DNA from 2 places in the Halobacillus sp. ABD4_316 genome. Region 1 is predicted to be linked to the other one. Evidence: a T-box and tRNA genes for the amino acid it is inferred to sense, from the RefSeq annotation. Region 1 holds a T-box; the other holds one or more tRNA genes.
What was found. A T-box is a leader RNA that pairs with one kind of tRNA and senses whether it is charged. The one in region 1 lies ahead of ACXAJH_RS06060 (valine--tRNA ligase), so its partner is inferred to be a tRNA-Val.
Positions count from the first base shown of each region.

Region 1 (3,917 bases):
AGATTTTGTTTGCGAAGTTCCATGTAGACTCCACCTTTTCCCAGTGGAATCGCAGGTCCTGACCTGGAGATGATCCGGTGGACAAGAAGTAACGAAGCGAATCCGCCCCGTATTTCTCTATGACATCCATTGGATCGACGCCGTTTCCTAAGGATTTACTCATTTTACGGCCGTCAGCATCGCGGACAAGACCGTGAATAAGAACATCTTTGAACGGACGCTCGCCGGTGAATTCAAGAGACTGGAAGATCATCCGGCTTACCCAGAACCCGATGATGTCATAGCCGGTTACGAGAACGTTGGTCGGGAAGTAGCGCTTATAGTCACTGCTTCCTTCATCCGGCCAGCCCATCGTTGAAAACGGCCAGAGGGCGGAAGAGAACCACGTATCCAGGACATCATCATCCTGCTTCCAGTTTTCAGGGTCTTTCGGCGCTTCTTTGCCTACGTGAATTTCGCCGGTCTCTTTATGGTACCAGGCCGGAATACGATGGCCCCACCACAATTGTCTGGAAATACACCAGTCACGGGTGTTCTCCATCCAATGCAGATATGGTTTTTCAAAACGGTCCGGAACAAACTGAACGGCTTCGTCTCCGTTTTGAAGGTCGACGGAGGCATCCGCCAGCGGCTTCATATCAACAAACCATTGTGTGGAAAGATAGGGCTCGACTACAGCCCCGCTTCTTTCGGAGTGACCGACGGAATGCATATGATCTTCTATTTCAAACAGGACGCCCTGCTCCTGAAGATCTTTTACAATCTGCTTGCGGCATTCAAAACGGTCCATCCCTTTGTACGCCCCGGCATTTTCATTCATCGTACCGTCTTCATTCATGACGAGCACACGCTCAAGATCGTGGCGGTTCCCGATTTCAAAGTCATTCGGATCGTGAGCCGGCGTAATCTTCACAGCACCTGAACCAAATTCCATGTCGACGTAGTCATCAGCGACAATTTCAATTTCTCTTCCCACAATAGGAAGAACCGCTTTTTTACCAATCAGATGCTTGTAGCGCTCATCTTCCGGGTGAACCGCAATGGCGGTATCCCCAAGCATCGTCTCCGGACGGGTCGTAGCAATTTCGATGGATCCTTCTTCATCCTTCAGCGGGTAGCGCATATGATAAAACGCTCCCTGGACATCCTTATACTCGACTTCGATGTCCGATAAAGCCGTCTGTGTAGCCGGATCCCAGTTGATGATGTATTCCCCTCGGTAAATCAAGCCTTTTTCATATAAAGTAACGAATACTTCCTTAACAGCGTCGGAAAGACCTTCATCAAGCGTGAACCGTTCGCGGGAATAATCTAGGCCGAGGCCGAGCTTTTCCCACTGCGCGCGGATGAATTTCGCATATTCATGCTTCCATTCCCATGCTTTATCAAGGAATTTCTCACGGCCGAGGTCGTGTCGTGAAACCCCCTGTTCACGAAGTTTGGCATCCACCTTCGCCTGTGTAGCGATTCCGGCATGGTCCATCCCGGGCAGCCACAGGACATCATAGCCCTGCATCCGCTTCACACGGGATAAAATATCCTGCAGGGTCGTATCCCATGCGTGGCCGAGGTGAAGCTTTCCTGTAACGTTCGGCGGGGGAATAACAATGGTATACGGTTCTTTGTCCGTATCTCCTTCGGCTTCAAAAAATTTCCCATCCACCCAGTAGTGGTACCGGTCCTTTTCGACAGCGGCCGGATCATATTTGGTTGGCATTGAAAGATCCTGTTCACTCATTTCTGATCTTCCTCCTTTAATTGTTATCAGTCATTACACTCTGCAAGGGGTTTACCAGCCGGGAAAATAAAAAAACCCTTTCATCCAGTAAAAGGACGAAAGGGTTTGATTTCCGTGGTACCACCTTATTTCACAGGAGAGACTCCTGCACACTCACAATCATAACGGCTTCGAACCGGCTTCTCCTACTCATGTTCAAAGAAGCTGCATCAAGGGCGACTTTCATAATCAGGGTTCATGGAAAACTTCCACCATTCGTTTTCCTCTCTGGAAGAAATGATTACGTACTACTCCCTATCTAAGCATTTCACGTATAAAGACTATATTACATATTGTATATAGAACATACGTCTTTAGTCAACTGTCTGACAAAAAATATGCAGAAGCCCGCAGACAGGGCCTGCGGGCTTCTATATTTAAGAAACGAGGTGTACAGATGAGCCGAATGTACCGCTACCGGCTGCCACCATGGTGTAAAACGTGGTTGATTGTCATTGAAACCTCTCTGCTTCCGATTGTGATTTTCCAGGCTTTACGTACCATTTTCTGGCCGACGACCTTCGATATTTTCCTTCTCGGACTCGTCATCGGTCTGTGGCTGGCTTTTAAATACAAATGGATTTAATCAGGAATATACACAATCTGTCCAGGGGCTACATCCTCATCACAGCTGTTCACACGCTCCAGCTGTCTGACTGGAACATCATACTTCTCAGCGATGGAAGTCAAAGTCTCCTCCCCCTGGGCAATATACATTTTCATCCGGGTATACGTATCCTCACGGTTAGGGAACAAGTGCTTGAAAATTTGTTTGATGCCATCCATCCCACCAGGGGGCGCCTCCGATTCACTGGACTCTGAGGACTCCTCCACACTGACCTCTCCCCAGTCTGACGTACTGTCGGGAGAAGCCTGGATGTCATGGACAGCTTCCTGCTCTGTTCCAAAAAATTCAGGAAAGCTCTGTGATTTCTTGTAAAACCAACGTCCGTCATCGTTCTGTTCCTGTTCCTCTTGTTCCTGTCCGTTCATCCGGAATACAGGGGCTTCTTTTTCGGGAACCGCCCGCTCGGCTTCCGGCGTTTCCTCCTTGAAGTTGACAGGTCCCGCCTGGACAGGCTCATCGAACGCATCGTCATTGGCCGCTTCATTCCGGGCTTCCTCGACTCCGTTAATCGTGATTTGTGCGTGAAGGCGGAGCTGACGGTCAGCCGGCAGTTCATAATCAAACGTCTCAATGTCAATCAGCACATCATCCAAATTGGAAACACGCTCCAATGGGACCCGAATCTCTACTGGAAAAGCGTGGGAAAAGACATAGACACCATCATCCTGCGCTTCGACACTATCCATCACCCTTGCTCCCGAAGCTCCCGCAGGCTCCGCTTCGGATTGAGGGCCCGTTGGAATATATTCACCGCCGAGATCAACGGTCCCCTTCAGGCAGACTTCATCTCCGCGGTCTTCAATCGTAATATCTGGCTCTAAAGAAATACCAATCAGCTCTCTTACACCCTGTCCTTCCTGAAACCATATCGATTCATCCAGATAAAAGGAAAATACATTTTGTTTATTCGGCAATCCAGAGTCCCTCCCTAAGGTATTCCTGTTCTCTACTAACACCTTATGCGGAAGATATCGTTATATACATGAATGGGAGGAATCGCCGTAAAACATCCTGCTATCCACCGGTATTCTCCCCCAAAAAAACAGGCAGCCGATGATAACGGCTGCCTGTTTTCTAAAAGGGGCGTTCAGTTAAGTGTTGAAAATACTTTGTTGACTGCCTCAATCGTTTGTTCAATGTCTGCTTCCGTGTGCTTAACGGAAAGGAACATTCCTTCAAATTGGGAAGGTGGAAGATAGACACCTTCCTGAATCATGCCCTGATAGTATCTCTTGAACATATCCAGGTCTGATTGATTAGCCGTTTCAAAGTTATAGACAGGTTCGTTGGTAAAGAAGAAACCGACCATGGAACCTGCGCGGTTGACGGTAAGCGGAATGTCATAGGTTTCGGCCGCCTTTTTATAACCCTCAATCAGCTGATCCACACGTTCACTGATGGAAGCATAGGCTTCCTCTGTCATCGCAGATATCGTCTGATACCCGGCCGTCATGGCTAGCGGGTTCCCTGATAACGTCCCTGCCTGGTAGATATCACCAACCGGCGCGACAC
Region 1 is NZ_JBSWZA010000001.1:1,117,901-1,121,817, forward strand. It holds gene ACXAJH_RS06060 (valine--tRNA ligase) at 1-1,738, opposite strand, end outside; T-box leader at 1,827-2,048, opposite strand; gene ACXAJH_RS06065 (hypothetical protein) at 2,175-2,363, shown strand; gene ACXAJH_RS06070 (LysM peptidoglycan-binding domain-containing protein) at 2,360-3,319, opposite strand; gene hemL (glutamate-1-semialdehyde 2,1-aminomutase) at 3,493-3,917, opposite strand, start outside.

Region 2 (3,917 bases), on a different contig from region 1:
GTTTTCTTTTTCTTCCCGCCATTTACAGCGTGATTTCCATATTGAGCGTTGTGATCTCCATTCTTCTTGATGAATGGATCGTATCCAATTGGAAGGACGCCCTTCCCGGTTTCCTCCTAACAGGCAGCTCAGTGGCTCAAACACTGTACGGATCGCTCGTCACCTCCATCTTAACGATGACAACCATCAGTTTCTCCACCATTATGGTTGTCCTTACAACCTATACCACTCAATTCTCTCCCAGGACACTTCAGGACTTTATGAAAAGCCGGATCACCCAGCACGTGTTGGGGGTCTTCTCCTTCGGCTTCATTTTTTCCCTGCTGCAGTTGTTCCTGCTTGGGAAGGATTCCGGATCCGGATTCATCAGTCCGTTTTTAACCGTTTTCGTATCCATCGTCTGCCTGGCTTTCTTTATCATTTTCATTCACCACTCTTCCCGTTTCATCAAAGTGAACAATTTAATCGGCACCATTCGCCAGAGCACGTCTGATTTGATCAACGGAACCTTTTCAGAGAAAAATTACGACCGTTACACCGAATGGGATCACGAGGAAATTGAAAGACGAAAGAATTCAGAGAAAAGAGTCATTGCGACAGGGGAATCCGGATATATCCAGAGTGTCAATTACTCTTCCTTGATTCAATGGGCGGAGAAAAATGACCTTTTATTGGAGACCACCTTTTCCATGGGGGAATACATTCAGAAAGAAATGCCCCTGTTCTATTACTGGGTAGAATCAGAGCAGGAGAACCTCACACCAGAAGAAGCAAGAGATTTTGTCGTGATCGGCAACGAGCGGGTCGACATTCAGGATATAGAATTTTCACTGCAGAAGCTTGTGGAAATCGCCGTGCGCGCCATTTCCCCAAGTCTCAATGATCCTCATACGGCCACGAACTGCATCAACCGGATCGGCTCCCTCCTCGTTGAGCTCGCCGATGTATATGAGCCGATCCGATATTACCCGGACGATAATGACCACCTCCGTCTTATCGCAGAGCCGGTACCTTTTAGTGAATACTTGTATAAATGCTTCTATCAAATCCGCATTTACGGACACCATGATGTGTCCGTCATGAACTCCGTTATGGAAGTATTGTACAAACTGGCATTCATACAAAAGGAGAAAGTCCAGGACGACGTGTGGAGATTCGGCCGTTACATTATTAAGGCTGTTGATGTAGAGAATATGGACGAGCTTGATTTTGAGCGGTTTAACCATCAGGCACAGAAACTGGCCGATGCGTGTGGGACAACCATTTCCTTGAAGAGCGATGATGCTTCATAACCTGTGTACCAAATAAAGAGAACCGTCCATATTCCGGACGGTTCTCTTTTGTGTATTAATCGCTGCCGGATATGATCATATCGTCTTCCATCTCGGCAAGAAGGGTGGCAGGTGACACTTTATCACCTTTCTTAATATGAAGCTTTTTCAGGCTGCCGCTGATGCCCACCGCTACCTCTGACTCTGTCCCGTCCCGCTTAATAACAAAAAGGGGTTCCCATTCATAGACATACTCCCCGTTCTGAACGAGGACTTCGGTCACTTCTCCATAACACGGGGAAATGATTTTTTCGGGCCGCATGGTTCATTCCTCCTGTTCTCACCACGCCCGGTCCAGCTCAGGGCGTTTGAAACAGCATATGTGGGAGAAGAGGACAAGATGACTGGAAAATAAAAAAGAAGTGACGCAGCCTCTCCCTGGATGAGAAACTGCGCCACTCCGGCACTTTGTATGATGATTCCGATTGGGCTCGAACCAACGACCTCCACCCTGTCAAGGTGGCGCTCTCCCAGCTGAGCTACGGAATCTTATGTAGAAATTTGTCGTTTTTTGCTGACAAAGATTAATATACTATGGATCACAATTGAAGTCAACATGATTCGACAAACTTTTTTACAAACCTTCCTCCTCCCTCCATCATTTGGGTTATTGATCTGTTCCACTTTTTCAACAATTCTATGATAAAATAAGAAGTGCAACGTTTACATCGAATTTTAAGCGGGAAATTTTCATATACTTCCGTGCTGTAAGGAGGTGGTCTATTTATGGGTAGAGACGGATCCATGACCGAGTACACCATAAACAGTCAGTACTTAGACGAAGAAATGACCCTTCGTGTGTATACGCCGAACAACTTCTCTCCTCTATACAAGTACCATTTCTGTATCATGCAGGATGGAAACGATTATTACTCCATGGGGCGCGCTGCCACTCTGAGCGATAAGCTCCACAGGGAGGAACGTATGGAACGGACGATTTTCATTGGTATACATTACAAGGATAAATACGACCGCAGGGAGAAATACCATCCTGACGGCCCGAGACAGGGAGACTACGTCAGCTTCCTCATCAGGGAGGTCGTCCCATTTCTTGATGAACAGCTGCCCGGGTATAATATGGGGAGAGGCCGGACACTGGCCGGGGATTCCCTTGCCGGAACCCTTGCCTTAATGACAGCTGTTAAATTCCCGAATATCTTCGGAAATGTCATCATGCAGAGTCCTTATGTCGATGATCACGTCCTGGAAGTCGTCGACACAGGGCGGCAGCTTTCTTCATTAACCATCGATCACACCATCGGTCTGGAGGAAACGGACGTGGAGACGACAACCGGTGAGCGGATGGATTTTCTTGAACCAAATCGAAAGCTGCGGGATCTTCTACAGGAAAAGCCGGTCTCCTATACGTACCATGAGCTGGATGGCGGTCATACTTGGGGATCCTGGCAGAAGGATTTTGAACGGGCTTTATTGAACATATTTAGTGGTGAATAAACGTTTTAAAATGGGACAATCAGGAGGTTAGTTCAATGAAATACGGAATAGCAGTGTTTCCATCAAAAAAAGTACAAGATGTAGCGAATTCTTACCGCAAGCGATATGACCCTCATTACGCGCTGATTCCTCCTCACATTACGATGAAAGAGGCGTTTGAAGCGGAGGAAGATCAGATTGAAAGTGAAATCATCCCCCAGCTGAGGGAAATTGCCAAGAACACAGAGCCATTCTCCTACGGGGTGTACAAGGTAAGTTCCTTCTCTCCCGTAACCAACACCATCTACCTGAAGATTGAACCATCCGATGAAATTTTTGATTTGAATGATAAACTTTACACTGGTGTACTGCCGGAAGAAAAAGATTTCTCCTTCGTTCCGCACATCACGATTGCTCAGAAGCTTTCAGACGAGGAATTTTCCGATGTATACGGCAGCCTCACTATGCTTAAATTCGATCTGCAGGATCAGGTCGATCGTTTCCAGCTTCTTTACCAACTTGAAAACGGCGCATGGAGTGTCTATGAGACATTCCGCCTTGGCAGAGGGTGAAGCTCGTGGATATCCGGCAGGTCAGAAACAAACAGCAGCTGAACGATGCCTACACAGTGAGAAAAATCGTCTTTGTACAAGAACAGCAGGTACCTGAAGAACTTGAAATCGATGAGCATGATGAAGCGTCCCTTCATTTCACCGGGTATGAGAACGACAAACCGGTAGCCGCCGCCCGTCTCCGGTTTGTCCACGGATACGGGAAGCTTGAGCGCATTTGTGTTCTGAAAGAGAAACGCGGCCATTCCTACGGCAGACAGATGATTGAACAGCTGGAAGCCGCCGTGCGTGACTATGGGTATGACAAAGCCAAGCTTAATGCTCAAACCCAGGCGGAAGCCTTTTATGAAGCCCTCGGTTATGTCACGATTTCAGACAAATTCATGGATGCCGGCATCCCACATGTCACGATGGTCAAAGAATTGAATGAATAACCAGCTCCCGCCTATGGAAAGGCGGGAGTTTTTTCGTTTATATTCCACCCCTTTTGTCTACAATGAGGCATAGAAGAACGAAAAAGAAGGATCGTGACGCTTCAATGGAATATATACAAATTACGGTGGAGACTCTTTTCGGGTTT
Region 2 is NZ_JBSWZA010000004.1:196,057-199,973, reverse strand. It holds gene ACXAJH_RS16200 (DUF2254 domain-containing protein) at 1-1,292, shown strand, start outside; gene ACXAJH_RS16195 (biotin/lipoyl-containing protein) at 1,348-1,593, opposite strand; tRNA gene ACXAJH_RS16190 (tRNA-Val) at 1,748-1,820, opposite strand; gene ACXAJH_RS16185 (alpha/beta hydrolase) at 2,058-2,786, shown strand; gene ACXAJH_RS16180 (YjcG family protein) at 2,822-3,337, shown strand; gene ACXAJH_RS16175 (GNAT family N-acetyltransferase) at 3,343-3,771, shown strand; gene ACXAJH_RS16170 (DUF421 domain-containing protein) at 3,876-3,917, shown strand, end outside.
Region 2: it encodes a tRNA-Val, which carries the amino acid that the T-box ahead of ACXAJH_RS06060 (valine--tRNA ligase) is inferred to sense. The anticodon was not compared.